Regions from separate parts of the Streptomyces sp. NPDC032745 genome, predicted to be linked through region 2. Evidence: riboswitches for the same ligand, from Rfam matches in the RefSeq annotation. Region 2 holds a riboswitch; the other holds the start of a gene.

Region 1 (14,193 bases), on a different contig from region 2:
GCCGGTGGCGACCTGCTGGGTGGTGGAGGCGTTGCCGGGGTTGCTGCCGGCGACCCCGCTCCCGAGGATCTCGGCGACGGCGGCGTCGGACGAGACGCCCGCACCGGCCCCGTTGTCGGCCTGGGCGACGCCGGCGAAGAGCGCGACGGCGAAGGGGAGCGAGGCGACTGCGGAGATCACGCGGATGCTGCGGTTGCTTGCCAAGATGAAGTCCTCCAGTACGCAAAAGGCTGCGGTCCAAGGCGGTTGGCCGGCCGCCGGGGGTGTGGCCGCGACGTCACGTGATCACCATGGCGCACGTGATCATCGAGAGACCAGCCCGCGGCCGAGGGTTCGCCCTCACGCGTGATCAACTCCCGGCAAACCTCAAATCACCTGCGAATACCACCTGTTGTGGCGGGCAAAGCGGAGGGGCCCGACGCGTTGCGCCGGGCCCCTCCCTCGTCATGCGTGCCGGATCAGCACTCGATGACGTTGACCGCCAGACCGCCGCGGGCGGTCTCCTTGTACTTGATCTTCATGTCGGCGCCCGTCTCCTTCATGGTCTTGATGACCTTGTCGAGGGAGACCTTGTGGGTGCCGTCGCCGCGCATGGCCATCTTGGCCGCCGTGACCGCCTTGACCGCCGCCATGCCGTTGCGCTCGATGCACGGGATCTGGACGAGGCCGCCGACCGGGTCGCAGGTCAGGCCCAGGTTGTGCTCCATGCCGATCTCGGCCGCGTTCTCCACCTGCTCCGGGGTGCCGCCCAGGACCTCGGCGAGGGCGCCGGCCGCCATCGAGCAGGCCGAGCCGACCTCGCCCTGGCAGCCGACCTCGGCGCCGGAGATCGAGGCGTTCTCCTTGAAGAGCAGGCCGATCGCACCGGCCGCCAGCAGGAAGCGGACCACGCCCTCCTCGTCGGCGCCGGGCACGAAGTTCATGTAGTAGTGCAGGACCGCCGGGATGATGCCCGCGGCGCCGTTCGTCGGAGCGGTGACCACCCGCCCGCCCGCGGCGTTCTCCTCGTTCACGGCCATCGCGTAGAGGGTGATCCACTCCATCGACAGCGCCAGCGGGTCGCCCTCGGAGCGGAGCTTGCGGGCGGTGTTCGCCGCCCGGCGCCGGACCTTCAAGCCGCCCGGCAGGATGCCCTCGCGCGACATGCCGCGCGAGACGCACGCCTGCATGACGCGCCAGATCTCGAGCAGGCCCTCGCGGATCTCCTCCTCCGTGCGCCAGGCCTTTTCGTTCTCCAGCATCATCGCGGAGATCGACAGGCCGCTTTCCCGGGCCATGCGCAGCATCTCGTCGCCGCTGCGGAAGGGGTACTTCAGCGCCGTGTCGTCGAGCTTGATCCGGTCCTCGCCGACCGCGTCCTCGTCCACCACGAAGCCGCCGCCGACCGAGTAGTACGTCTTCTCCAGCAGCGGGGTGCCCGAGGCGTCGTACGCGAAGAGGGTCATTCCGTTCGCGTGGTACGGCAGGGACCGGCGGCGGTGCAGGATCAGCTGGCTCGGCTCGTCGAAGGCGATCTCGTGCGCCTCCCCTATCTCGGTGCCGAGGAGGCGCAGGCGGCCCGTCCGGCGGATGCGCTCCACCTCGTCGTCGGCCGTCTCCACGTTCACCGAGCGGGGGGAGTGGCCCTCCAGGCCCAGGAGCACCGCCTTGGGCGTGCCGTGGCCGTGGCCGGTCGCGCCGAGGGAGCCGTACAGCTCGGCCCGGACCGCTGCGGTCTGGGCGAGCACGCCGTCCTTCTTCAGCCGGGTCACGAACATGCGGGCGGCCCGCATCGGACCGACCGTGTGGGAGGAGGAGGGACCGATGCCGATGGAGAAGAGATCGAAGACGGAGATGGCCACGGTGGCGGACTCCCTTGTCTGCTCGTGGGTGGAGGGGCAGGCGGGGTGGATCGTGCGAGGGGGGATTGTTCGGATTTTGTCCGACAGTCGAGCTTAACGTGGCGAGGTGAACGTTTCGTCTGCCCGAGATGGTCGCCGGACGGCGCTCGGGTATGGCTCGTGTCACACGGGAAGGGCCCGGCCCTGTGTGACACAAGGCCGGGCCCCCCAAGCCGCCGCCTAGAGCGTCGGGTACAGCGGGAACTTCGCCGCGAGCGCGGAGACGCGGGCCTTGAGGGCCTCGCTGTCGTAGGCCGGCTTCAGCGCCTGCGCGATGATCTCGGCGACCTCGGTGAAGGCCTCGGCGTCGAAACCGCGGGTGGCGAGGGCCGGCGTGCCGATCCGCAGACCCGAGGTGACCATCGGAGGCCGCGGGTCGTTCGGGATGGCGTTGCGGTTGACCGTGATGCCGACCTCGTGGAGGCGGTCCTCGGCCTGCTGCCCGTCCAGCTCGGAGTTGCGCAGGTCGACCAGGACCAGGTGCACGTCGGTGCCGCCGGTGAGGACGTCCACGCCCACGGCCTTGACGTCGTCCTGGACCAGGCGGGCGGCGAGGATCTTCGCGCCCTCCAGGGTGCGCTCCTGGCGCTCCTTGAACTCGGGCGAGGCCGCGACCAGGAAGGAGACCGCCTTGGCCGCGATCACGTGCTCCAGCGGGCCGCCCTGCTGACCCGGGAAGACCGCGGAGTTGATCTTCTTGGCCAGCTCCTGCGTCGACAGGATGACACCGCCGCGCGGACCGCCGAGGGTCTTGTGCGTGGTGGTGGTGACGACGTGGGCGTGCGGCACCGGGTTCGGGTGCAGGCCCGCGGCGACCAGGCCGGCGAAGTGCGCCATGTCGACCATCAGGTACGCGCCGACCTCGTCCGCGATGCGGCGGAAGGCGGCGAAGTCCAGCTGGCGCGGGTAGGCGGACCAGCCGGCGACGATCAGCTGCGGCTTGGACTCCTTGGCGAGGCGCTCGACCTCGGCCATGTCGACCTCGCCGGTCTCGTCGACGTGGTACGGGACCACGTTGTAGAGCTTGCCGGAGAAGTTGATCTTCATGCCGTGGGTCAGGTGACCGCCGTGGGCCAGGTTCAGGCCCATGATCGTGTCGCCCGGCTTCAGCAGCGCGAACATCGCGGCGGCGTTCGCCTGCGCACCCGAGTGCGGCTGGACGTTCGCGGCCTCGGCGCCGAACAGCGCCTTGATGCGGTCGATCGCGATCTGCTCGACCACGTCGACGTGCTCGCAGCCGCCGTAGTAACGGCGGCCGGGGTAGCCCTCGGCGTACTTGTTGGTCAGGACCGAGCCCTGGGCCTCCATGACGGCGACCGGAGCGAAGTTCTCCGACGCGATCATTTCCAGGGTGGACTGCTGGCGTGCGAGCTCGGCGTCGACGGCGGCGGCGACGTCCGGGTCGAGCTCGTGGAGGGGGGTGTTCAGAACAGACATCAGGATCCCCTGTGGTCAGTTACCGGCGGTGAGCTTGGCGTACTCGTCGGCGGAGAGCAGGTCGGCCGGCTCCTCCGCGATGCGCACCTTGAACAGCCAGCCGCCCTCGAACGGGGCGGTGTTCACGAGCGCCGGGTCGTCCACGACGTCCTGGTTGGCCTCGACGACCTCACCGGTGACGGGGGAGTACAGGTCGCTGACCGACTTGGTGGACTCCAGCTCGCCGCAGGTCTCGCCCGCGGTCACCGTGTCGCCGACCTCGGGGAGCTGGGCGTAGACGACGTCACCGAGCGCGTTGGCCGCGAACTCCGTGATGCCGACCGTCGCGACGCCGTCCTCGGCGGTCGACAGCCACTCGTGCTCCTTGCTGTAACGCAGCTGCTGGGGGTTGCTCATGACCTGATTCTCCTGGATGCGGGGGAGTGGATACGAACAGTGGTCTTGCGTACTGAGACGGCCGGTACGGCGCCCGTACGGCCCCGGTGGGAACCCGGTACGGGGTACGGGTTACTTCTGCCGCTTGTAGAACGGCAGGGCCACGACCTCGTACGGCTCATGCGTACCGCGAATGTCCACGCCGACACCGGAGGCGCCGGGTGCGGCGTGTGCCGCGTCCACGTACGCCATCGCGATCGGCTTGCCCAGCGTCGGGGACGGGGCACCCGAGGTGACCTCGCCGATGACCTGCCCGCCGGCCACCACGGGGAAGCCGGCGCGCGGGACGCGGCGGCCCTCGGCGATCAGGCCGACCAGCTTGCGCGGCGGGTTCGTGGCGGCGCGCTCGGCGGCGGCCTCCAGGGCGGCGCGGCCCACGAACTCGCCCTCCTTCTCGAACTTCACGACCCGGCCCAGCCCCGCGTCGAACGGGGTGAGGGAGGTGGTCAGCTCGTGCCCGTACAGCGGCATGCCCGCCTCCAGGCGCAGGGTGTCGCGGCAGGACAGGCCCGCCGGGACCAGGCCGACGCCCTCGCCGGCCTTGGTCAGCGCCTGCCACAGCTCTACGGCGTGCTCGGGGGCGACGAACAGCTCGAAGCCGTCCTCGCCCGTGTAGCCCGTACGCGCGATCAGCGCGGGCACGCCGGCGACCGTGCCCGGCAGGCCGGCGTAGTACTTCAGGCCGTCCAGGTCTGCGTCGGTGAGGGAGGCGAGGATGCCGGGGGACTCCGGGCCCTGGACGGCGATCAGCGCGTACGCGTCGCGGTCGTCGCGGACCTCGGTGTCGAAGCCGGCGGCGCGCTCGGTCAGGGCGTCGAGGACGACCTGGGCGTTGGAGGCGTTCGCGACGACCATGTACTCGGTCTCGCCCAGGCGGTAGACGATCAGGTCGTCGACGATCCCGCCGTCCTCCTGGCAGATGTGCGTGTAGCGGGCGCGGCCGACGCCGACGGTGGAGATGTTGCCGACCAGCGCGTAGTCCAGGGCCTTGACGGCCTCGGGGCCGGTCAGCGTGATCTCGCCCATGTGGGACAGGTCGAAGAGGCCGGCCTTGGTGCGGACGGCGTTGTGCTCGTCGCGCTCACTGGCGTACCGCAGGGGCATGTCCCAGCCCGCGAAATCGGTCATGGTCGCACCGAGCGATCGGTGCAGCGCATCGAGGGCGGTCAGGCGGGGGGCAGTGCTCATGGGTGTGGCTCCCGGGTCCCAGGGCATGACATGACGAGGACGATCCTCCCCATCTGTCATCGGAACCTGAGAGGTTCGCCGAGAGTTCCCGGTCGGACCCGGGGAACCTCGACTTGCACCTTGGGTGGAGCGCGCGCGGATGCCGTCATGAGGGACGGCGGCGCGGCTCGCTTTTCAGATCTGCCTCATCCACGCGGTACGGGGCCTGAGAGATTCAAGGGAGGAACTTGCTCCTTCGGCGCCCGGGCACGGCCTCACGGCCTGCCGGGACTCTCCCGCGCGGATTCAAGCGGCCGGTATGCAGTTGGTCCAGATGGCGCACATCATTGCACGCCGTCCGGGTGATCGGGCGGTCGGGCCCGAAAGAACGTACGGACAGGTGAGGAGGCCGGGAAGCGCAGGCCGGAACCGGGCGCTGCCGGATTACCGTCTCTTTACACTCAGTGGGCATGAGGGGCCCTGCGGGCCCGATGGGGGAAGGCGATCACTGTGCGGAGATTCGGAGTGCTGGCGGCGACCGGGACGGGAGCCGTGGACGGGGTGCCGGCGGCGCGGCGGGCGCGCTCCATCGGCGGTCCCGTACGCGACCTGCGCGGCCGGGGGCCGCACGGACCGCAGTGGCTCGGCTTCGCCGAAGGGGACATCGTCGTGGTGTCCGGCCTGCCGGGCGGCGGCAAGAGCACGCTGATCAAGCGGGCCGCGGAGGGCGGCGGCATCGACTCCCAGGACGTGCGCGAGCGCTGGGAGCGGCGCATGCCGCGGGCGCTGCCGTACGCGGTGTACCGGCCGGTGGTCCGCTGCGCGCACTACTGGGGGCTGTGGCGGGCGCTGCGCTCGGGGGCCTCGGCGGTGGTCCACGACTGCGGGACGCAGAGCTGGGTGCGGAGCCTGCTGGCCGCGGCCGCGCGGCGGCGGGGCCGGGCGCTGCACCTGCTGCTGCTGGACACCACCCCCGAGGAGGCCCTGTCCGGGCAGGCGGCGCGGGGGCGCGGGGTGTCGGCGTACGCCTTCGCCCGCCATCGCGGCGCGGTGGCCCGCCTGCTGCGCGAAGCGGAATCCGGCCGTCTTCCCGCGGGCTGCACATCGGCGGTCCTCCTGGACCGCGCCTCGGCCGCCCGTGTGACCCGCATAGCGTTCCGGCGGGGCTCCTCGTAGTGCGGCCGTCGTTCGAGGCGCCGGGGTCCGGGGCGGAGCCCCCGGCAAGGAGACCGGCCCGAGCCGTTAACCTCGGGCCGACAGCGTGGGGCGAAATCAGCGGAGGCGTACATGCAGGGCGGCGGCTGGCCGGACAACGAGCTGGAGCAGGTGCTCGGGGCGGCGCTCGGGCAGACGGACGCCGGGGCCCGGATCGTCGAGGTGCTCGGCCGGAGCCGGCTCTGGGTGCCCCTGCCCGGCGGTGGCGGCCCGGACGGGGCCGGCATCATGCTGCCCACCATGGAGATCGACGGGGCGGCGTACGTCCCCGTCTACAGCTCCGAGGCCCAGTTCCGCGCCTGCGCCGGACCCGCCATGGACTTCGCCGTCGCCCCCGCCGTCGAGTTCGCCCGCGGCCTGCCCCCGCAGCTCGGCATCGCCGTGAACCCCGAGGGCGCCGTCGGCGTCCCGCTGCCCCCGCCCGCCGTCGCGGAGCTCTGCCGCATCGGCCGGACCCCGCTCGACGGCCCCGCCACCGGCGGCCGCGTCCGGCTCTACGAGCCCGACTGGCAGGAAGACCCGGTGGACTTCCTGACCGCCGCCGCCGAGGAGTTCCGCGCCACCGGCGTGGTCGCCGCCGCCCACCGCTGCCTCGCCAGCGTCGAGGGCGGGGCCCCGGAGCTCTACATCGGTGTCCGGCTGCTGGGATGGGAGCCCGAGATGCGGAATGCCCCGATGGACGCCCTCGGCCGGGCCCTGACCCGGGTACCGCCGCCCTGGCCGGTGCAGTTGATCCTCCTGGACGCCGCGCAGGACCCGGTGGTCGACTTCATCGTTACGCGCGTACGCCCCTTCTACCTCCCGTAGGGCCGCTTAAGCTGGGTGCGGATACGGGTGGGACGACGGGCAGACGAAGAAGGAGTACCGGGTGAGTGCGTCAGGCACGGCCGCGGCCGGGCAGCTCGAGCACATGATGCGCCAGGTGACTCCCGGGCGCTACGAGAGCTATGAGTCGCTTCTGCACGCCCTCGCCGAGGGCCGCCTGTGGATGCTGCTCTGGCAGGGCCAGCCGGGCTCCCCGGACGCCCAGTACGGCGGCATGGAGGTCGAGGGCCTCGGGTACGCGCCGTGCGTGACCTCCCCCCAGGAGCTGGCCGCCAGCGGCTGGAACAGGGGCTACGAGGTGGTCACCGGCCGGGACATCGCCCGCGCCCTCTACCCGGACCGCTGGGGCCTGTGGCTCAACCCGCACGCCCAGGGCGGCGGCCTCGGCATCCCCTGGGCCGACCTGCGCCGGATCGCCACCGGCCTCGACCGGATGCCGGCCGGCCCGCTGCGGCTGTCCGAGCCCGCCCTCGAGCTCCCGCAGTTCTACGGGCTGCTGACCCAGCACGCGCACCGCACCCCCGCCGTCCGCTCGCTGCGCCGTGCTTGGGTGCAGCCTTCGCTGGGCTCGCCCTACCTCGCGGTCGGGCTCGACCTGTACGACGCCTCCGCGCCCGCGCTGGAATCCGTACGGGAGATGATGCGCCAGTCGGTCGGCGCGGTCCCCGAGGGCGTGCCGGTGTGCACGGTGGCGCTGGCGGACGAGCACGATCCGGTCGCGATGTGGCTGCGCGCCCAGAGCCGCCCCTTCTACGACCGTGAGGGCCAGGCCCCCGCGTACTGACCCGGGAGGCACCGACCTCGTCCGGCTCTGTCCGGGCACTGGGACAGCCGTATCGAACCGACCGAAGGCCGCAGGGAACCACCGTTCCCTGCGGCCTTCGGCTTGTCCGGTTTTCGCCCCTGTTGTGGGGCCAAAAGGCATGGGCCTCACGCGAGTTGGGCGCCATGTCCGATTGCGTACCGAACGGACGGTCTTGATCCGCTCAGGCGAGAGCGAAGTCCGGATAACGGGAACCGGACCCTCACATCACGGTTGCGCATCCATTCATCTGCGGGTCTGGCGGCTGATTGCAGCGCCGATGAAGACTCCCCACCCAAGAGCCGGTCAGTCCTGCGAAGTCCGGTTCGGCATATGCATTTCGCTTGTGGCTCTGCCCCGCACTTCCTGCAGTTCTTGCACTTCAGCACGCGTCCTGCGTGTCACCACGCACTCCGAGCGCCACTCCGCACCAACGCCGCCACAGCGGCGGGCATGGGCCGGCAACCCGTCGGCCGAGAGGGGTCCCCACCACGATGACGGCACCACTGCATGACACGAGCGCGGAAACACCCGCAACCGTGTCCGTAGCCGACGTCCCTGCCAAGGCCATCGAAGGCCGCTCGCCCGGCCGCATCGCCTGGATGCGGCTCAAGCGCGACAAGGTCGCGCTGACCGGCGGCGTGGTCGTGATCTTCCTGATCCTGGTGGCGGTCTTCGCACCGCAGATCGTGAGCCTGCTGGGCCACCCGCCCAACGAGTTCCACGAGGACTTGATCGACCCGGACCTGGGCACACCGCTCGGCTCCTTCGGCGGGATGAGCTCCGACTTCCTGCTCGGCGTCGAACCCACCAACGGCCGCGACGTGTTCAGCCGGATCGTCTACGGCGCCCGCATCTCCCTGGTCGTCGCCTTCCTGTCGGCCTTCGTGTCGGTCACCATAGGCAGCCTGCTCGGCGCGCTCGCCGGGTTCCTCGGCGGCTGGGTCGACGGCCTCATCAGCCGCCTGATGGACCTGCTGCTCGCCTTCCCGCAGCTGCTGTTCACCATCGCCCTGGTCTCCGTCGTCCCCAACTCCCTCTGGGGGTTCGAGGGTTCGGGTGTCCGGATGGGCGTCCTGATCGTCGTCATCGGCTTCTTCGGCTGGCCGTACATCGGCCGTATCGTCCGGGGCCAGACGATCTCCCTGCGGGAGCGCGAGTACGTCGAGGCCGCGCGCAGCCTCGGCGCCGGCCGCGGCTACATCCTGATCAAGGAGCTGCTGCCCAACCTGGTCGCGCCGATCCTCGTCTATTCGACGCTGCTCATCCCGACCAACATCCTGACGGAGGCGGCCCTCAGCTTCCTCGGTGCCGGCGTCAAGCCGCCCACCGCCTCCTGGGGAAAGATGCTCTCCGACGCCATCCCCATCTACCAGGACGACCCCGCGTACATGGTGGTCCCGGGTATCACGATCTTCATCACCGTCCTGGCGTTCAACCTCTTCGGGGACGGGCTGCGTGACGCACTCGACCCCAAGGGCAGCTGAACCGCTTCATCGATTCACCCACCTATGGAGGTTGGACCAACGTGATCCGCAGAAAGCAGGCATTCGCGATCACCGCCGTGATCGCCGCCCTGTCCCTGACCGCCGCGTGCGGTGGCAGTGACGGCGACAAGAAGTCCGAGGGCAAGGGTGGTGGTGGCGCCGCATTCAACGCCGCGACCACCGCCATGGTGAACCCCTCGGACGCCAAGGGCGGCGAGCTCAAGCTCTGGTCGCCGCAGGACGTCGACTACCTCGACCCGGCGCGTGCCTACTACGGCTTCGTGTGGGACATCCAGCGCCTCTACGTGCGCCAGCTGCTCGCGTACGACAGCAAGCCGGGCAAGGACGGCAGCAAGATCGTCCCGGACCTCGCCGAGGCCCTGCCGGTCCTGAGCAACGAGGGCAAGACGTACACCCTCAAGATCAAGGACGGCGTGAAGTTCGAGGACGGTACGCCGATCACCTCGAAGGACTTCAAGTACGGCATCGAGCGCGTCTTCGCGCAGGACGTGCTGTCCGGCGGTCCCACCTACCTGATCGACCTGCTCGACCAGGGCCAGAAGTACCCCGGCCCCTACAAGGACACCGACCCCAACAAGATGGGTCTGAAGTCCGTCGAGACGCCGGACGACAAGACGATCGTCTTCAACCTGGCGAGCGCCAACTCCGACTTCAGCTACCTGCTGGCCATGCCGTCCTCCTCGCCGGTCCCGGCGGGCAAGGACACGGGCGCCACGTACACCAACAAGCCGGTCTCCACCGGCCCGTACAAGGTCGAGAGCTTCACCGCGAGCAAGGGCGCGACCTTCGTCCGCAACGAGAACTGGGACCCGAAGACCGACACGATCCGCAAGGGTCTGCCGGACAAGGTCTCGTTCACGGTGACCACCAACCCGGACGACATGGACGCGCGTCTGCTGTCGGGCGACATCGACCTCGCCATCGACGGCACGGGCATGCAGCAGGCCGGCAAGAACAAGGTCCTCAAGGACGAGAGCCTGAAGAAGAACGCGGACAACCCGTTCACGGGCTACATCCGCTACTTCGCCTTCCCGACCACGGTCGCGCCGTTCGACAACATCGAGTGCCGCAAGGCCGTCATCTACGCGGCCGACCCGAAGTCCCTGCAGACCGCCCGCGGCGGCCCGACCAGCGGTGACCTCGGCGCGAACATGCTGCCGCCCGGCATCCCCGGTTCCGACAAGGGCTACGACCCGTACAACCTGACCAAGGGCGAGCCGCAGGAGGCCAAGGCCAAGGAGGCCCTCAAGGCCTGCGGCAAGCCGGACGGGTTCGAGACCACCATCGCGGTGCGCAACAACCGTGCTCCCGAGGTGAAGACCGCCGAGTCCCTCCAGGCGTCGCTCGCCAAGGTCGGCATCAAGGTCACCATCGACCAGTACGACGGCAAGCTCTCCTCCTCCACGATCGGTTCGCCCGAGAACGTGAAGAAGAAGAACTACGGCATCATCGTGATGGGCTGGGGCGCCGACTACAACTCCGGCTCGGGCTTCCTGCAGCCGCTCGTCGACGGCAAGTTCATCCAGCCGAACGCCAACAACAACTACACGATGATCAACGACCCGGAGATCAACGAGCTCTTCAAGACGGCTGCTGCCGCCGCGACTCCGGAAGCCGCTGCTCCGTTCTACACGGACATCAACAAGAAGGTCATGGAGAAGGCTCTCTACCTTCCGATCAACTTCGACAAGGCCTTCGTCTACCACAACCCGCGTCTGACGAACGTCTACTTCAACGACTCCATGGGCAAGATCGACCTGGCCACCGTCGGCATCGCCGCCAAGTAGTCGAGTCGTCGAGTCGTCACGTAACAACAGGCAAGTGCCTTCACCGCACATGCGCTAGTCCGAAGGGCAGGTGAAGGCCGCAGGCGGCGGCTGCCGTCCCCACGAGGGACGGCAGCCGCCCGCCCCGGGCGGCCGACTGCAGTGCTCGTCTACCTCATACGGCGGCTGTTCAACGTCGTCGCCACGCTGCTGGTGGTCTCCGTGGTCACCTTCGGCATCTTCTTCGCGGTCCCCAAGATCACAGGCAGCGATCCGGCCCTGATGTACGCCGGCCGCGAGACCAACGAGACCGCCCTGGCGGGCATCCGCGTGAAGATGGGCTTCGACAAGCCCATCTCCGAGCAGTACCTGACCTTCGTCAAGGGCATCTTCGTCGGCCGCGACTACGACGGCGGCACGGATGTCACCCACTGCGCCGCCCCCTGCTTCGGCTACTCCTTCAAGACCGAGGCGCCCGTCTGGGAGACCATGGTCGACCGCATGCCGGTCACCCTCTCGCTCGCCCTCGGCGCGGCGGTCATCTGGGTGATCGCCGGTGTGGCGACCGGTGTCGTCTCGGCGCTCAAACGCCGGACGGCCATCGACCGCACCGTGATGGTCGGCGCGCTCGCCGGCGTCTCCCTGCCGATCTTCTTCACCGGCATGGTGGCCCCCGCGATCTTCGTCTACAGCCTCGGCTGGCTGGACGTGTCCAACTACAAACCGTTCACCGAGGATCCGGTGGCCTGGCTCAACTCCCTGATCCTGCCCTGGATCACCCTGGCCTTCCTCTTCGCCGCCACCTACGCCCGCATCACCCGCGCCACGATGCTCGAGGTCCTCGGCGAGGACTACATCCGCACCGCCCGCGCCAAGGGGCTCAAGGAGGGCGTGGTCATCCGCAAGCACGCCCTGCGTTCCACCCTCACCCCGATCGTCACGATGTTCGGCCTGGACCTCGGCGGACTCCTCGGCGGCGCGGTGCTCACCGAGACGACCTTCAACTTCCAGGGTCTGGGGACGGCGGCCGTGGCCGCCATCGGCCAGGGCGACCTGCCCGTGATCATGGGCGTCACCCTGCTCGCCGCGCTCTTCGTGGTGATGGCCAACCTGATCGTGGACCTGCTGTACGCCGTCATCGACCCGCGCGTGAGGCTGACGTGACCGAGAACCCCACCACCGCCTCCGACGAGAGCACCTCCGGCGGGCCCGCCTTCGTCCCCGAGCAGGCCGGGCCGCCGAAGGACGCCGCGTTCCTCTCCGTACGCGACCTCAAGGTGCACTTCCCGACCGACGACGGCCTGGTCAAGTCCGTCGACGGGCTCTCCTTCGACCTCGAGCGCGGCAAGACGCTCGGCATCGTCGGCGAGTCCGGCTCCGGCAAGTCGGTGACCTCGCTGGCCATCATGGGCCTGCACCGCACCGGCAACGCCCGCAGCCGCCCGGACATCTCGGGCCAGGTCGTCCTCGACGGCGAGGACCTGGTACGCGCCGACGCGGACCACGTGCGCAAGCTGCGCGGCCGCAAGATGGCGATGGTCTTCCAGGACCCGCTGTCCGCGATGCACCCGTACTACTCGGTCGGCAAGCAGATCATCGAGGCGTACCGGACCCACCAGGACGTCGACAAGAAGACCGCCCGCACCCGAGCGGTCGAGATGCTCGACCGGGTCGGCATCCCCGAGCCCCACCGGCGCGTGGACGCGTACCCGCACGAGTTCTCCGGCGGTATGCGCCAGCGCGCGATGATCGCGATGGCGCTGGTCAACAACCCCGAACTGCTCATCGCGGACGAGCCGACCACCGCCCTCGACGTCACCGTCCAGGCGCAGATCCTCGACCTGATCCGCGATCTGCAGAAGGAGTTCGGCTCCGCGGTCATCATGATCACGCACGACCTCGGCGTGGTCGCCGAGATGGCCGACGAGATCCTCGTGATGTACGGCGGCCGGTGCGTCGAGCGCGGCACCGCCGAGAAGGTCTTCTACGAACCCCGCCACCCCTACACCTGGGGCCTGCTCGGCTCCATGCCGCGCATCGACCGCGAGCAGACCGAGCGCCTGATCCCGGTCAAGGGTTCGCCGCCCAGCCTCATCAACATCCCGAGCGGCTGCGCCTTCAACCCGCGCTGCCCGTACGCCGACATCCCCAAGGGCGGCATCACCCGCACCCAGCGGCCCGAGCTCACCGAGGACGACAGCCGGCACTGGTCCGCCTGCCACATGTCGCAGGAGGAGCGGACCCGGATCTGGACCGAAGAGATTGCGCCGAAGCTGTGACCGAGATGAAGAAGACGGCGGACGCCTCCGGGGAACCGCTGCTGAAGGTGACCGGCCTGGTCAAGCACTTCCCCATCAACAAGGGGCTGCTGCGCCGGCAGGTCGGGGCCGTCAAGGCCGTGGACGGCATCGACTTCGACGTCCGGCGCGGTGAGACGCTCGGCGTCGTCGGCGAGTCCGGCTGCGGCAAGTCGACGATGGGCCGGCTGATCACGCGGCTGCTGGAGCCCACCGGCGGCACGGTCGAGTTCGAGGGGCGCGACATCACGCACCTCGGGGTCTCCGGGATGCGCCCGCTGCGCCGCGACGTGCAGATGATCTTCCAGGACCCGTACGGCTCGCTGAACCCGCGGCACACGGTCGGCACGATCGTCAGCGCCCCGTTCAAGCTGCAGGGCGTGCAGCCGGAGGGCGGCCTGAAGGCGGAGGTGCAGCGCCTGCTGTCCCTGGTGGGCCTCAACCCGGAGCACTACAACCGCTACCCGCACGAGTTCTCGGGCGGCCAGCGCCAGCGCATCGGCATCGCCCGCGCGCTGGCCCTGAAGCCGAAGCTGGTCGTCGCCGACGAGCCGGTCTCGGCGCTGGACGTGTCGATCCAGGCCCAGGTGGTCAACCTGCTGGACGACCTCCAGGAGGAGCTCGGCCTCACGTACGTGATCATCGCGCACGACCTGTCGGTCATCCGCCATGTGTCGGACCGCATCGCGGTGATGTACCTCGGCAAGATCGTGGAGCTGACCGACCGCAAGTCGCTGTACGAGAACCCGATGCACCCCTACACGAAGGCGCTGCTGTCGGCCGTGCCGGTGCCGGACCCGCGCCGGCGCGGCGCGAAGAGCGGACGCATCCTGCTCAAGGGCGACGTGCCCTCGCCGATCT
Region 2 (14,193 bases):
ATAGTGTTTCGGTGGTCATAGCGTTAGGGAAACGCCCGGTTACATTCCGAACCCGGAAGCTAAGCCTTTCAGCGCCGATGGTACTGCAGGGGGGACCCTGTGGGAGAGTAGGACGCCGCCGAACAATCATTGTAGAAAGCCCCGCACCTTATGGTGCGGGGCTTTTCTGCGTTCAGGGCCGGTGCAGCTTCCTGTAGGGTCATGAGGCATCGTTCGTACGTTCAACAGTGGAGGCCCCCGGGTGGAGGTCCAGGAGACTCGGGTTCAGACGGACCGAATTTTCACCATTCCGAACATCCTGAGCATGGCTCGCCTCGTCGGCGTGCCCCTGTTCCTCTGGCTGATTCTGGAGGAGCACGACGGTTGGGCCTTGGCGGTCCTCATGCTCAGCGGGGTCAGCGACTACCTCGACGGGAAGCTGGCACGGCGCTGGAATCAGATCAGCAGCCTGGGCCGACTGCTGGATCCGGCCGCGGACCGGCTGTACATCCTCTCCACGCTCTTCGGCCTGACCTATCGAGACATTCTGCCGCTGTGGCTCACCGGGGCGCTGATCGCCCGTGAGCTGATGCTGCTGGTCATGGTCTGGATCCTGCGCCGGCACGGCTATCCGCCGCCGCAGGTCAACTTCCTCGGCAAGGCCGCGACCTTCAACCTGATGTACGCCTTCCCTCTGCTGTTGCTCAGTGACGGTACGGGTTGGTTGGCCTGGATGGGGGCAGTTTTCGGATGGGCGTTCGCCGGATGGGGTACAACCCTCTACTGGTGGGCAGGAATCCTTTACGTGGTGCAGGTCCGCCGGCTCGTGAAGGCGGACGCCGCGGCCGATTGAGCTCGCTCGGCGCCCGGCTGACGCGGAAGAGTTGCGAAGTCACCGTCCGGGACGGGTGAGGTCGGCGAGAACGTCGTCTCTCAAGGAGGACTCTTCCGACATGAAGGCCGTCGTGATGGCCGGTGGCGAAGGCACTCGTCTTCGCCCCATGACCTCGAGCATGCCCAAGCCGCTCCTGCCGGTGGTCAACCGGCCGATCATGGAGCACGTGCTCAGGCTGCTCAAGCGGCATGGGCTCAGTGAGACCGTTGTTACCGTCCAGTTCCTGGCGTCACTCGTCAAGAACTACTTCGGTGACGGCGAGGAGCTCGGAATGGAGCTCACCTATGCCAACGAGGAGAAGCCACTCGGCACTGCCGGCAGTGTGAAGAATGCCGAGGAGGCCCTGAAGGACGACGCTTTCCTCGTCATTTCCGGCGATGCACTCACCGACTTCGACCTCACCGACCTCATCCGCTTCCACAAACAGAAGGGCGCACTCGTCACGGTGTGCCTGACCCGGGTGCCGAACCCGCTGGAATTCGGCATCACCATCGTGGACGAGGAAGGAAAGGTCGAGCGCTTCCTCGAAAAGCCGACGTGGGGCCAGGTGTTCTCGGACACCGTCAACACCGGTATCTACGTCATGGAGCCCGAGGTCTTCAACTACGTGGACCCGGATGTTCCGGTCGACTGGTCCGGCGATGTCTTCCCGCAGCTGATGAAGGAAGGCAAGCCGATCTACGGCTATGTGGCCGAGGGCTACTGGGAGGACGTCGGCACCCACGAGAGCTACGTCAAGGCGCAGGCCGACGTACTCGAGGGCAAGGTCCAGGTCGAGATGGACGGCTTCGAGATCTCGCCCGGAGTGTGGATCGCCGAAGGCGCCGAGGTGAGCCCCGACGCCGTGCTCCGCGGGCCGCTGTACATCGGTGACTACGCCAAGGTCGAGGCCGGTGTGGAGATCCGCGAGCACACGATCGTCGGGTCCAACGTCGTCGTGAAGAGCGGGGCCTTCCTGCACCGGGCCGTCATCCACGACAACGTCTACATCGGGCAGCACAGCAATCTGCGCGGCTGCGTCATCGGCAAGAACACCGACATCATGCGGGCCGCCCGGATCGAGGACGGGGCCGTCATCGGTGACGAGTGTCTGGTCGGTGAGGAATCGATCATTCAGGGGAACGTGCGGGTCTACCCCTTCAAGACGATCGAGGCCGGCGCCTTCGTCAACACGTCGGTGATCTGGGAGTCCCGCGGGCAGGCACACCTCTTCGGCACCCGCGGAGTCTCCGGGATCCTGAACGTGGAGATCACCCCCGAGCTGGTGGTCCGGCTCGCCGGCGCGTACGCGACGACCCTGAAGAAGGGGGCGACGGTCACCACGGCCCGAGACCACTCCCGCGGCGCGAGAGCGCTCAAGCGGGCAGTGATCTCGGCGCTGCAGTGCAGCGCGATCAACGTGCGCGACCTGGAGAACGTACCGCTGCCGGTGGCGCGGCAGCAGACCGCGCGGGGTACCGCGGGCGGGATCGTGGTGCGGACCTCGCCCGGGGTGCCGGACTCGGTCGACATCGTGTTCCTGGACGAGCGGGGAGCGGACCTCTCGCTCCAGCAGCAGCGCAAGCTGGACCGGGTGTACGCGCGGCAGGAGTACCGGCGGGCGTTCCCGGGCGAGATCGGCGACCTCCAGTTCCCGGGCAGTGTCTTCGACGCCTATACGGGTTCCCTGCTGCGCCGGGTGGACACGACCGGCGTCGCCGATTCCGGGCTCAAGGTGGTCGTGGACGCCTCCAACGGCAGTGCCGGGCTCGTTCTGCCGAGCCTGCTGGGCCGGCTGGAGGTGGACGCGCTGACGATCAACCCGGGGCTCGACGAGTCCAGGCCGACGGAGACCGCGGAGTCCCGGCGGGCCGGGCTGGTGCGGCTCGGGGAGATCGTGGCCTCGGCGCGGGCCGCGTTCGGGGTGCGGTTCGACCCGGTGGGAGAGCGGATCTCACTGGTGGACGAGCGCGGGCGGATCATCGAGGACGACCGGGCGCTTTTGGTGATGCTGGACCTCGTGGCCGCCGAGAAGCGCAGCGGCAAGGTGGCGCTGCCGGTGACCACGACCCGTATCGCCGAACAGGTCGCGGCGTACCACGGGACGCAGGTGGAGTGGACGACGACCTCGCCCGACGACCTGACGCGGGTGGGCCGGGCGGAGAACACGATCTTCGGCGGGGACGGCCGGGGCGGATACATCGTCCCGGAGTTCAGCAGCGTGTTCGACGGGTCGGCGGCCTTCGTCCAGCTGATCGGTCTGGTGGCACGGACGCAGCTCACGCTGAGTCAGATCGATGCGCGGATACCGCGAGCCCATGTACTCAAGCGGGACGTACCGACCCCGTGGGCGGTGAAGGGGCTCGTGATGCGGCGGGTCGTGGAGGCGGCCGGGGACCGGCAGGTGGACACCACCGACGGTGTGCGGGTGGTCGAGGCCGACGGGCGGTGGGCGCTGGTCCTGCCGGACCCGGCGGAGGCGGTCACGCACCTGTGGGCCGAGGGTCCCGACGACGTGTCCGCGCAGGCGCTGCTGGACGAGTGGGCGGGCGTGGTGGACGGCGCCGGGCACTGAGCGCCGGAGACGTTGCGGACCAGCGCAGTCCGGTGGGCCGGGTGAGGAGCGCCTTGCTCCCTGTCCACCGGACGGGCGCATTCGGTGCGGGCGGCGCCGACATGCGACGATGAGCGGCATGTCGCAGCCGCCCCACAACCGGAGTTCGGCGCCGGCGCCTCCCGCGCGCCCGGACGCATCCATGTCGCTGCTGACGCACGTGATGGACCACAGTCTCGACGAGGGCTATGCAGAAGCGTCTGCCCGGCGTGAGGCGGAGGGCACGGCGGGCCTGCCGCGCACCCTCAAGGCCAAGCTGGCGCTCGCCGCCGGGCTCGTGCTCGCCGCCATGGTCGTCACGCTGGGTGCTGCCCAGGCGCGGATAGCCGCGCCGGTCCTGGCCAAGGAGCGGCAGGAGCTGATCGACCGGGTGCAGCGGGCCGACGAGCGCGCGGACGGCCTGGAGCGGGACATCGAGCGGTTGCGGGCGAACGTCGTGGGCCGCCAGCGTGAGGCGCTCAAACAGCACGGCGGCGACCAGGGTCAGCTCGTGGCACTGCTGGCCGGTGCCACGGAGGTCCGCGGTCCGGGGGTCAAGCTGGTCGTGGACGACGCCAAGGGCTCCTCGTCGGGCGGCGGTGGCAAGCCGCGCGAGAACACCGGGTTCTCGGACACCGGCCGGCTCCGGGACCGGGACATGCAGAAGATCGTCAACGGGCTCTGGCAGTCCGGGGCCGAGGCCATCTCGATCAACGGGCAGCGGCTGACGGCGCTGTCGGCGATCAGGGCCGCGGGTGACGCGATACTGGTCGACAACAGGCCGCTGGTACCGCCGTACGAGGTGCTGGCGGTGGGGGACAAGAAGCGGCTCGGGACCGCGTTCCAGGACTCCGCGGACGGCCAGTACCTGCACGCGCTGCAGGAGAACTACGGGATCCGCTACACCTTGTCTCCCGCGGACGAGCTGCGGCTGCCGGCCGCGTCGAGCCTGACCGTACGTACAGCTACAGCAGAAGAGCCGAAGAAGGGTGCATCGTGATCGCGGTACTGGGCCTGGTGGCCGGAGTGGTGGTCGGACTTCTGGTCCGGCCCGAAGTGCCGGCCGTCGTGGAGCCTTATCTGCCGATCGCCGTGGTGGCGGCGCTGGACGCGGTGTTCGGGGGCTTGCGCGCGATGCTGGACGGCATCTTCGTGGACAAGGTCTTCGTGGTGTCGTTCCTGTCGAACGTGGTCGTGGCGGCGCTGATCGTCTTCCTCGGTGACAAGCTGGGCGTCGGCTCGCAGCTGTCGACGGGTGTGGTCGTGGTCCTCGGCATCCGCATCTTCTCCAACGCCGCGGCCATCCGCCGGCACGTGTTCCGGGCGTGAGGCCGATGAGTACGAACGACAACCCGCCCGAGGAGCCGATGGGCTCGGAGCTGCCGCCGCAGGACCAGCCCGAAGAGGGCGCCCAGCGCGAGGCGCAGCCGGCGCAGCCGGCCCAGCCGGCTCGGCCCGACGAATCCACCGGAACCACCGCATCCGAGGCGGCCGCCATAGACAAGGCCGCCGAGCCGGCGCAGACCGGCCGCCAGCGGCTGGCGGAGGGGCTGTGGCCGCCGCGGGTGAGCCGGGCCCAACTGATCGTGGCGCTCCTCCTGTTCGTCCTCGGGCTGGGCCTGGCCATCCAGGTGCGGTCGAACAGCGACTCCAGTGCGCTGCGCGGGGCCCGCCAGGAGGACCTCGTACGGATCCTCGACGAGCTCGACGGGCGGACCAAGCGCCTGGAGGACGAGAAGCAGCAGCTGGAGGACCAGCGCAAGGAGTTGGAGAGCAGCTCCAACCAGGCCGAAGAGGCCCGGCGGCAGACCATCGAGAAGGAGCGCCAACTCGGGATCCTGGCCGGTACGGTGGCAGCGCAGGGGCCGGGCATCACGCTGAAGATCACCGATCCCAAGGGCCAGGTGCAGTCGGACCAGCTGCTGGACACCCTCCAGGAGCTGCGGGCGGCCGGGGCCGAGGCGATCCAGATCAACGGCGTGCGCATCGTGGCGGGCTCGTTCTTCTCGGACGCGGGCGGCGGGATCGGGATCGACGGTAAGAAGATCACACAGCCTTATGAGTTCAAGGTGATCGGCAAGGCACAGGATCTGGAGCCTGCTCTGAACATTCCCGGCGGTGTCGTGCAGACGCTGGAGAAGGAACAGGCCACCGTCGCCGTCACACGGTCGGCGAAGATCGTTGTGGATGCCTTGCGGGCTGCGAAGCAGCCTGACTACGCTCGGTCGTCATCGTCGTGATGTGGGACGGGGAGCGGACGGGCTCACGCGGGCTGATGCCTGCGGGGGGTCGGCGCACTGAAGTCGTGGTGCGTGGTGGAAACTGTCTGGTGGTTACGGACGTTGTGAGAATGTCCGGGTCGGCAGGTGTGTGCATTCGGAGTTCGTCCTGCCCCACGGGCGGGTCTGTTTCGTTCAAGGGGAATCGCCCGTGAAGTTGTTTGAGAAGTTGTTCGGAAAGAAGAACCGCGAGGACGGTGCAGCGAGGCACCGCGCGGGGCAGGGAGAGGTGGAAGGGCAGGGCGACCGGCCGCTCTTCCGTGACGAGGTCGCCGGCGCGGGTGATGTTTCGGGCGCGCCGGGCGCGTCGTCTGTTGACCCTGCAGGTTCCGGACGCATAGGTTTCGGTGAACCATCAACCTCAAGTTCGGGTGGAGGGTTTTCCCCCGACCCGTATGCCACCAATGCCTCCGCGGGGCAGCCGCGGCGCGAGGAGCCGTCCATGTCGGCCGAGCAGGTTTGCAGCAGGTGCGGACACCGCAGCGATGCGGCCAGCCGGTTCTGCTCCAACTGCGGCGCGCCGCTGCGGGCGGGCCTGACGCCGGAGCGTGCCTCGGAGACCACGTCCACCATCTCGATCTCGGGCCTCGAGGCCTACGAGGCCGAGGTGTCCGGACAACAGCACGTGTCGTCCTCGCTGTCCCCCGAGGCCCAGGCCGCGGTGGAAGCTCTGCCTCCGGGTTCCGCCCTGCTGATCGTGCGGCGCGGCCCGAACTCCGGCAGCCGCTTCCTGCTGGACGGTGAGCTGACCACGGCGGGCCGGCACCCGCAGAGCGACATCTTCCTGGACGACGTCACGGTCTCCCGGCGGCATGTCGAGTTCCGCAGGAGCCAGGAGGGCGGCTTCACCGTCGCCGACGTGGGCAGCCTCAACGGCACGTACGTCAACCGTGAGCCGATCGACTCGGTCGCCCTGCACAACGGCGACGAGGTGCAGATCGGCAAGTACCGGATGGTCTTCTACGCGAGCCTGCGGGGCGTCTGACCGCCCCCTGGGCTCCGCCCGGGGGGACCCCCACCTCCGGACTCCGTCCGGGGGGATCCCCAGAGGGAAGGTCCCATGCTGCGTACCCCCACCGGCGGCGCCTCGAAGAGAGGCACCGCCGGCGCGCCCGGGCGGCTGGTGAGCATCGGCACGGTGCTCACCATGCTGCGCGACGAGTTCCCCGAAGTCACGATCTCGAAGATTCGCTTCCTGGAGGCGGAGGGGCTCGTCGAGCCCCGGCGCACACCCTCCGGATACCGCAAGTTCAGCACGGAGGACGTCGAGCGGCTTGCTCGCATCCTGCGTCTGCAGCGGGACCACTACCTGCCGTTGAAGGTCATCCGCGAACAGCTGGACGCGCTCGCCCGCGGCGAGCAGATCCGTATCCCGTCGCCCACGGCGCACGGGGATTCCGTCGATCCGGCCAGCCCTTCCGCCGTCTACGGCGAGGTGGGCCGGGAGCGGCCGACCGCGGCCCGGGTGGGCCGCGCCGAGCTGATCGCCTCGGCCGAGGTGGACGAGGCGCAGCTGGCCGAATGGGAGTCGTACGGGCTGATCGGTGAGGCTCCCGGCGGCGGATTCGACGCCGAGGCGGTCACCGTGGCCCGCCTGGTGGCGGATCTGGGCCGGTTCGGGCTGGAGCCCCGGCACCTGCGGGCCATGAAGGCCGCCGCGGACCGGGAGGCGGGGCTGGTGGAGCAGGTCGTGGCACCGCTGCGGCGGCACCGCAACCCGCAGACCAGGGCGCATGCCGAGGCCACCATGAAAGAGCTCGCGGGGCTCTCCGTACGGCTCCACGAGGCCTTGGTGCAGACGGCTCTCGGGGTCCGTCTGCACTGACCCCGGGGATCTTCGAGGGGGGCCCGACTACCCAAACCTGCCGGGCAGGTCCTAGGGTTGCTGTGTGAACGAGCTCGACGTTGTGGGTGTCCGGGTGGAAATGCCCTCCAACCAACCGATCGTGCTCCTGCGTGAAGTGGGAGGCGACCGGTACCTCCCCATCTGGATCGGACCAGGGGAGGCGACCGCCATTGCCTTCGCGCAGCAGGGCATGGCCCCTGCCCGGCCGCTGACGCACGACCTGTTCAAGGACGTGCTGGAGGCGATCGGCGAGGAGCTCACCGAGGTCCGGATCACGGATCTGCGGGAGGGCGTCTTCTACGCGGAGCTCGTCTTCGCCAGCGGGGTCGAGGTGAGCGCGCGGCCCTCCGACGCCATAGCGCTGGCCCTGCGTACGGGGACGCCGATCTACGGCAGCGACGGCGTGCTCGACGACGCCGGAATCGCCATTCCGGACGAGCAGGAGGACGAGGTGGAGAAGTTCCGCGAGTTCCTCGACCAGATCTCTCCGGAGGACTTCGGCACCGGGCCACAATGAGCCGCCGACCGCGCCCGTCCATAGGGAGTGTCAGCCCATTCGGTTAACCTTTCCCCGAAATGGGGCACGGGAAACCACTCTCAGGGTGATTATCACTCGGCGTGCCGAGTGTGGCGATCGTTGACGCACCCCTGGTGACTGCCTACCTTCGAGGGGGCAGGTCAAGGACGGAGGGTCGGCGTGAGAGTCACGGGCGACGGTACGACCGGGGGCATCCCCGTGCGGAGTGACGGTGGGCCGTACCCGCTCCACGGCAGCGCGGCAGGTTCCGCGCGCCGTCAGCCGGAGGCGGCCACGGTCGCAGCGGCCGGCGCGGACCCGGCACCCGAACAAGTCGGCTACCGGGGTCCGACGGCGTGCGCCGCGGCGGGCATCACGTACCGGCAGCTCGACTACTGGGCGCGGACCGGGCTGGTGGAGCCCACGGTGCGCCCCGCGTACGGGTCGGGCACGCAGCGCCTGTACAGCTTCCGGGACGTCGTCGTCCTCAAGATCGTCAAGCGCTTCCTCGACACCGGTGTGGCGCTGCAGAACATCCGGACCACGGTCCAGCACCTGCGGGACCGCGGTTTCGCGGACCTCGAGCGCATGACGCTGATGAGCGACGGCGCCACCGTGTACGAGTGCACCTCGCCGGACCAGGTCGTGAGCCTGCTCCAGGGCGGGCAGGGCATCTTCGGCATCGCCGTGGGCGTGGTCTGGCGCGATGTCGAGAACGCGCTGTCGCAGCTGCACGGCGAGCGGGTCGACACCGGCGAGACCGTGGTCGGCCACAACCCGACGGACGAGCTCGCCGCCCGGCGCAACCGGGCCGGCTGAGACCGGTCCCCGGCCCGGCCGCGAAGGCGCCGGGCCCGGCCCCGGCCGATTGTCAGTGGCGTAGGGCAGCATCGGGGCTGTGAGAGCCGCGCCGACCATCCTGCATCTGGACATGGACGCCTTCTACGCATCCGTGGAGCAGGCATCGAAGCCGAGCCTGCGCGGCAAGGCCGTGATCGTCGGCGGGCTCGGCCCGCGCGGGGTGGTCGCCACCGCTTCCTACGAGGCGCGGCGCTTCGGGGTGCACTCGGCGATGCCGATGGCCCAGGCGCGGCGGCTCTGCCCGAACGGCGCCTGCCTGATCCCGCGCTTCAGCCTGTACCGGGCGGTCAGCGAGGTGGTCATGGCGCTGCTGCGGGAGCTGTCGCCGCTCGTGGAGCCGCTCAGCCTGGACGAGGCCTTCGTGGACCTGGAGGCGGGTGGCACTGCCTTCGACGCGGAATCCGCCCTGGAGACGGGACAGCGGCTGCGGGCGGACATCCTGGCGGCGACCGGGCTCAGTGGGTCGGTGGGGCTCGCGGGGTCGAAGATGCTGGCGAAGGTGGCCTCGGAGGAGGCCAAGCCGGACGGGCTGCTGTTGATCGAGCCGGGCACGGAGCGGGCCCTGCTCGCGCCGATGTCGGTACGGACCCTGCCGGGGGTGGGGCCGGCCACCGGGGAGCACCTGCGGCGGGCCGGGATCACCACCGTGGGGGAGCTCGCCGAGGCCGGCGAGGACGAGCTGGTCCGGATGGTCGGGCGCTCGCACGGGGTCGGCCTGTACCGGATGGCGCTGGGGCTGGACGACCGGCCGGTGGTCGCTGAGCGCGATGCGAAGTCCGTGTCGGTCGAGGACACCTTCGACGTGGACCTGCACGACCGGGTGCGGATCCGCAACGAGGTGCAGCGGCTCGCGGACCGGTGTGTGCACCGGCTGCGGGACTCGGGGCACTCCGGGCGCACGATCGTGCTGAAGGTGCGGCGGTACGACTTCTCGACCCTGACGCGCTCCGAGACGCTGCGGGGGCCCACCGACGACCCTGCGGTGGTGCGGGAGGCCGCGGCGCGGCTGCTGGAGGCGGTGGACACCACGGGCGGGGTGCGGCTGCTGGGGGTCGGTGTGACCGGGCTGGCGGACTACACCCAGGAGGACCTGTTCGCGCAGTCCATGGCCGCTGAGGCCGCGGAGGCTGCTGCGGAGGCCGCCGCCGAGGGCGGGGCAGCCGAGCCGGACGGCGCTGCGGAGGCCGCCGGGGCGGGCGGGCCGGTCGGGTCCGGTGGCCAGGCAGGTCCGGCAGGGTCTGGTGGGCCTGCAGAGGCCCCCGGGGCTGCGGAGCCGTCCGGGGAGCCGGAGCCCGCCCGGGAACGCCGCTGGGCGGCCGGGAGCGACGTACGGCATGCCGTGTACGGGCCCGGGTGGGTGCAGGGCAGCGGGGTCGGGAGGGTGACCGTGCGGTTCGAGCGGCCCGGATCGCCACCGGGCCGGGTGCGCACCTTCCGGGTGGACGACCCCGAGCTGGAGCCGTCCGATCCGCTGCCCCTCGTAGGGGAATCCGTACCGCCCGAGGCCGCTTAGGGGGTGTCGTCGCCGTTCGCCAGGCGGCCGAAGTCGCGCTGGATGTCCGACGGGAGGGAGACGTCCAGTCCGTAGTGGTGGTAGAGCTGCAGCTCCTGTTCGGGGGAGAGGTGGCGGCCGACTCCGAAGTCCGGGGCGTCCTTGATCAGGGAGCGCTCGAAGGGGACCCGCAGGGTGTCGTCGACCACCTCGCTCGGTTCCAGCGGGACGAACGCGTCCCGGCTGAACAGGCCCGTCCGGACGGCGGCCCACTCGGGCACGCCCGTGGCATCGTCGAGGTAGACCTCGTCGACGGTGCCGATCTTGGTTCCGTTGCGGTCGAACGCCTTGCGGCCGATCAGGCTGCGCGGATCGATGTCGGTCTGCACGGTCCCTCCATATGGTCGCAACTCCTCCGTAACGACTACAAAAGTGCATTTCCGGAGTGGGGGCCACTCGAGGGAGGGCCGGGAACCTCGCTGGTAGGCTGGGTGACGGCTGTTGACCCTGTGCGGGAGAGTCCTCCGAGTGAGCATGACGGAGGCGCCGAAGGAGCAAATCCTCCCCGGAATCTCTCAGGCATACGTACCGCACGTGACGAGGCCACTCTGGAAAGCAGGGGCAGGTACCGGGTGCGCAGTGCCGGTTCCTCCCCTCACCGACGGTGAAAGCCGGAATCCGCGGGCCATCCCCGCGACTCCGGTGAAGCTCTCAGGTTGAGATGACAGAGGGGGAGGCCGTCCGGGTGCCCGCGCCGTGGTGCCCCTCGCAGGTCGTACGACCCAGGAGGCCTCCGTACATGACCGCCAACCGCATTCCGCTCTCCCAGCTGGAGCGAGGGATCCCCTTCGAGCAGCGCCACATCGGCCCGGACGCCGAGGCGCAGGCGAAGATGCTCGCCCATGTGGGCTACGGCTCGCTGGACGAACTGACCGCCGCCGCGGTACCGGATGTGATCAAGAGCGCCGAGGCGCTGAACCTGCCCGAGGCGCTGACCGAGGCCGAGGTGCTGGCCGAGCTGCGTTCGCTCGCCGACCGCAACCAGGTCCTGACGCCGATGATCGGCCTCGGCTACTACGGGACCTTCACGCCGCCGGTGATCCTGCGCAACGTCATGGAGAACCCGGCCTGGTACACGGCGTACACGCCCTACCAGCCGGAGATCTCGCAGGGCCGCCTCGAGGCGCTCCTCAACTTCCAGACCGTCGTCGCGGACCTCACCGGCCTGCCGACCTCCGGCGCCTCCCTGCTCGACGAGGGCACCGCCGCGGCCGAGGCCATGACGCTGGCCCGCCGCGTGGGCAAGTCCAAGGGGAACATCTTCCTCGTCGACGCCGACGCGCTGCCGCAGACCATCGCCGTGATCGAGACCCGCGCCGAGCCGATCGGCATCGAGATCGTCGTCGCCGACCTGTCCGGGGGCATCCCGGCCGAGATCGCCGAGCGCGGCGTCTACGGCGTGCTGCTCCAGTACCCGGGCGCCTCCGGTGCCGTACGGGACATCAAGCCGGTCATCGACCAGGCGCACGGCCTCGGCGCGATCGTCGCCGTCGCCGCCGACCTGCTCGCCCTGACCCTGCTGACCTCCCCGGGCGCGCTCGGCGCGGACATCGCAGTCGGCACCACCCAGCGCTTCGGCGTCCCGATGGGCTTCGGTGGCCCGCACGCAGGCTACATGGCCGTCCAGGACAAGCACGCCCGCTCGCTGCCGGGCCGCCTCGTCGGCGTCTCCGTGGACGCGGACGGCAACAAGGCGTACCGCCTGGCGCTGCAGACCCGTGAGCAGCACATCCGCCGGGAGAAGGCCACCAGCAACATCTGCACCGCGCAGGTGCTGCTCGCCGTCATGGCCGGCATGTACGCGGTCTACCACGGTCCGGACGGCCTGCGGACGATCGCCCGCCGTACGCACCGCTACGCGGCCCTGCTCGCCGCCGGTCTGACGGCCGGCGGGGTCGAGCTCGTGCACGGCGCGTACTTCGACACCCTCACCGCCCGGGTGCCCGGCAAGGCCGCCGAGGTCGCCGCCGCCGCCCGCAAGGGCGGGGTCAACCTGTTCCAGGTCGACGCGGACCACGTCTCCGTCTCCTGCGACGAGACCACCCTGCGCGCCGGCGTCGAGGCCGTCTGGGCCGCCTTCGGCGTGAGCGCCGACATCGAGGCCCTCGACGGGACCACCGCCGACGCCCTGCCCGAGGGCCTGCTGCGCTCGGACGACTACCTGGCGCACCCGGTCTTCCACCAGCACCGCAGCGAGACCGCGATGCTGCGCTACCTGCGCAAGCTGGCGGACAAGGACTACGCGCTGGACCGCGGCATGATCCCGCTGGGCTCCTGCACCATGAAGCTCAACGCGACCACCGAGATGGAGTCGGTCACCTGGCCGGAATTCGGCCAGCTGCACCCGTTCGCCCCGGTCGAGCAGGCCGAGGGGTACCTCACGCTCATCTCGGAGCTGGAGGAACGTCTCTGCGAGGTCACCGGCTACGACAAGGTCTCCATCCAGCCCAACGCCGGCTCCCAGGGTGAGCTCGCCGGCCTGCTGGCCGTCCGGGCCTACCACCGGGCGAACGGCGACGAGCAGCGCACCGTCTGCCTCATCCCGTCCTCCGCGCACGGCACCAACGCCGCCAGCGCCGTGATGGCCGGCATGAAGGTCGTCGTCGTCAAGACCGCCGACGACGGCGAGGTGGACGCGGCCGACCTGCGCGCCAAGATCGAGCAGTACCGCGACGAGCTCGCCGTGCTGATGATCACGTACCCCTCGACGCACGGTGTGTTCGAGGAGCACGTCGCCGACATCTGCGCCCAGGTGCACGACGCCGGCGGCCAGGTCTACGTGGACGGCGCCAACCTCAACGCCCTGGTGGGCCTGGCCAAGCCGGGTCACTTCGGCGGCGACGTCTCGCACCTGAACCTGCACAAGACCTTCTGCATCCCGCACGGCGGCGGCGGCCCGGGCGTCGGCCCGGTCGGCGTCCGGGCGCACCTTGCCCCGTACCTGCCGAACCACCCGCTCCAGCCCACCGCGGGCCCGGAGACGGGCGTCGGCCCGATCTCGGCGGCGCCGTGGGGCTCGGCCGGCATCCTGCCGATCTCGTGGTCGTACGTGCGCCTCATGGGCGGCGAGGGCCTCAAGCGCGCCACCCAGGTGGCGGTGCTCGGTGCGAACTACATCGCCAAGCGCCTGGAGCCGCACTACCCGGTGCTCTACACCGGCCCGGGCAACCTGGTCGCGCACGAGTGCATCATCGACATGCGCCCGCTGTCGAAGGCGACCGGCGTGAGCATCGACGACATCGCCAAGCGTCTGATCGACTACGGGTTCCACGCGCCGACCATGTCCTTCCCGGTGGCCGGGACGCTCATGATCGAGCCGACGGAGTCCGAGGACCTCGCCGAGATCGACCGCTTCTGCGACGCGATGATCGCCATCCGCGCCGAGATCGAGCGGGTCGCGGGCGGCGAGTGGCCGGTGGACGACAACCCGCTGGCCAACTCCCCGCACACGGCGGCGGCGCTGGGCGGCGAGTGGAACCACCCGTACAGCCGAGACGAGGCCGTCTTCCCCGGCGGGGTCACGGCAGCCGAGAAGTACTGGCCGCCGGTACGCCGTATCGACGGTGCCTTCGGCGACCGCAACCTGGTGTGCTCCTGCCCGCCGCTGGACGAGTACGACAACTGAGCCGTACGGCACTACGACACCGTGTCCGTTCGGTGACATGACATATTCGTATGACATGACGGCATGA

The links. Region 2 has a riboswitch for glycine ahead of gcvP (aminomethyl-transferring glycine dehydrogenase). Riboswitches for the same ligand answer to the same signal wherever they lie in the genome.
Region 1: another riboswitch for glycine. It lies ahead of gcvT (glycine cleavage system aminomethyltransferase GcvT); the one in region 2 lies ahead of gcvP (aminomethyl-transferring glycine dehydrogenase).

The regions. Positions count from the first base shown of each region.
Region 1 covers NZ_JBVING010000001.1:722,377-736,569, forward strand. Annotated here, with positions in the region: gene ACZ5WG_RS03190 (hypothetical protein) at 1-204, opposite strand, end outside; gene ACZ5WG_RS03195 (L-serine ammonia-lyase) at 459-1,841, opposite strand; gene glyA (serine hydroxymethyltransferase) at 2,061-3,317, opposite strand; gene gcvH (glycine cleavage system protein GcvH) at 3,333-3,713, opposite strand; gene gcvT (glycine cleavage system aminomethyltransferase GcvT) at 3,825-4,940, opposite strand; glycine riboswitch at 5,125-5,228, opposite strand; gene ACZ5WG_RS03215 (AAA family ATPase) at 5,424-6,095, shown strand; gene ACZ5WG_RS03220 (enhanced serine sensitivity protein SseB) at 6,207-6,941, shown strand; gene ACZ5WG_RS03225 (enhanced serine sensitivity protein SseB C-terminal domain-containing protein) at 7,003-7,743, shown strand; gene ACZ5WG_RS03230 (ABC transporter permease) at 8,256-9,248, shown strand; gene ACZ5WG_RS03235 (ABC transporter substrate-binding protein) at 9,290-11,056, shown strand; gene ACZ5WG_RS03240 (ABC transporter permease) at 11,198-12,199, shown strand; gene ACZ5WG_RS03245 (ABC transporter ATP-binding protein) at 12,196-13,314, shown strand; gene ACZ5WG_RS03250 (ABC transporter ATP-binding protein) at 13,320-14,193, shown strand, end outside.
Region 2 covers NZ_JBVING010000002.1:750,156-764,348, reverse strand. Annotated here, with positions in the region: rRNA gene rrf (5S ribosomal RNA) at 8-124, shown strand; gene ACZ5WG_RS07800 (CDP-alcohol phosphatidyltransferase family protein) at 242-832, shown strand; gene ACZ5WG_RS07795 (sugar phosphate nucleotidyltransferase) at 933-3,428, shown strand; gene ACZ5WG_RS07790 (DUF881 domain-containing protein) at 3,538-4,446, shown strand; gene ACZ5WG_RS07785 (small basic family protein) at 4,443-4,775, shown strand; gene ACZ5WG_RS07780 (DUF881 domain-containing protein) at 4,772-5,686, shown strand; gene ACZ5WG_RS07775 (FHA domain-containing protein) at 5,769-6,710, shown strand; gene ftsR (transcriptional regulator FtsR) at 6,786-7,550, shown strand; gene ACZ5WG_RS07765 (bifunctional nuclease family protein) at 7,615-8,088, shown strand; gene ACZ5WG_RS07760 (MerR family transcriptional regulator) at 8,269-8,907, shown strand; gene ACZ5WG_RS07755 (DNA polymerase IV) at 8,987-10,462, shown strand; gene ACZ5WG_RS07750 (PRC-barrel domain-containing protein) at 10,459-10,830, opposite strand; glycine riboswitch at 10,944-11,042, shown strand; gene gcvP (aminomethyl-transferring glycine dehydrogenase) at 11,241-14,126, shown strand.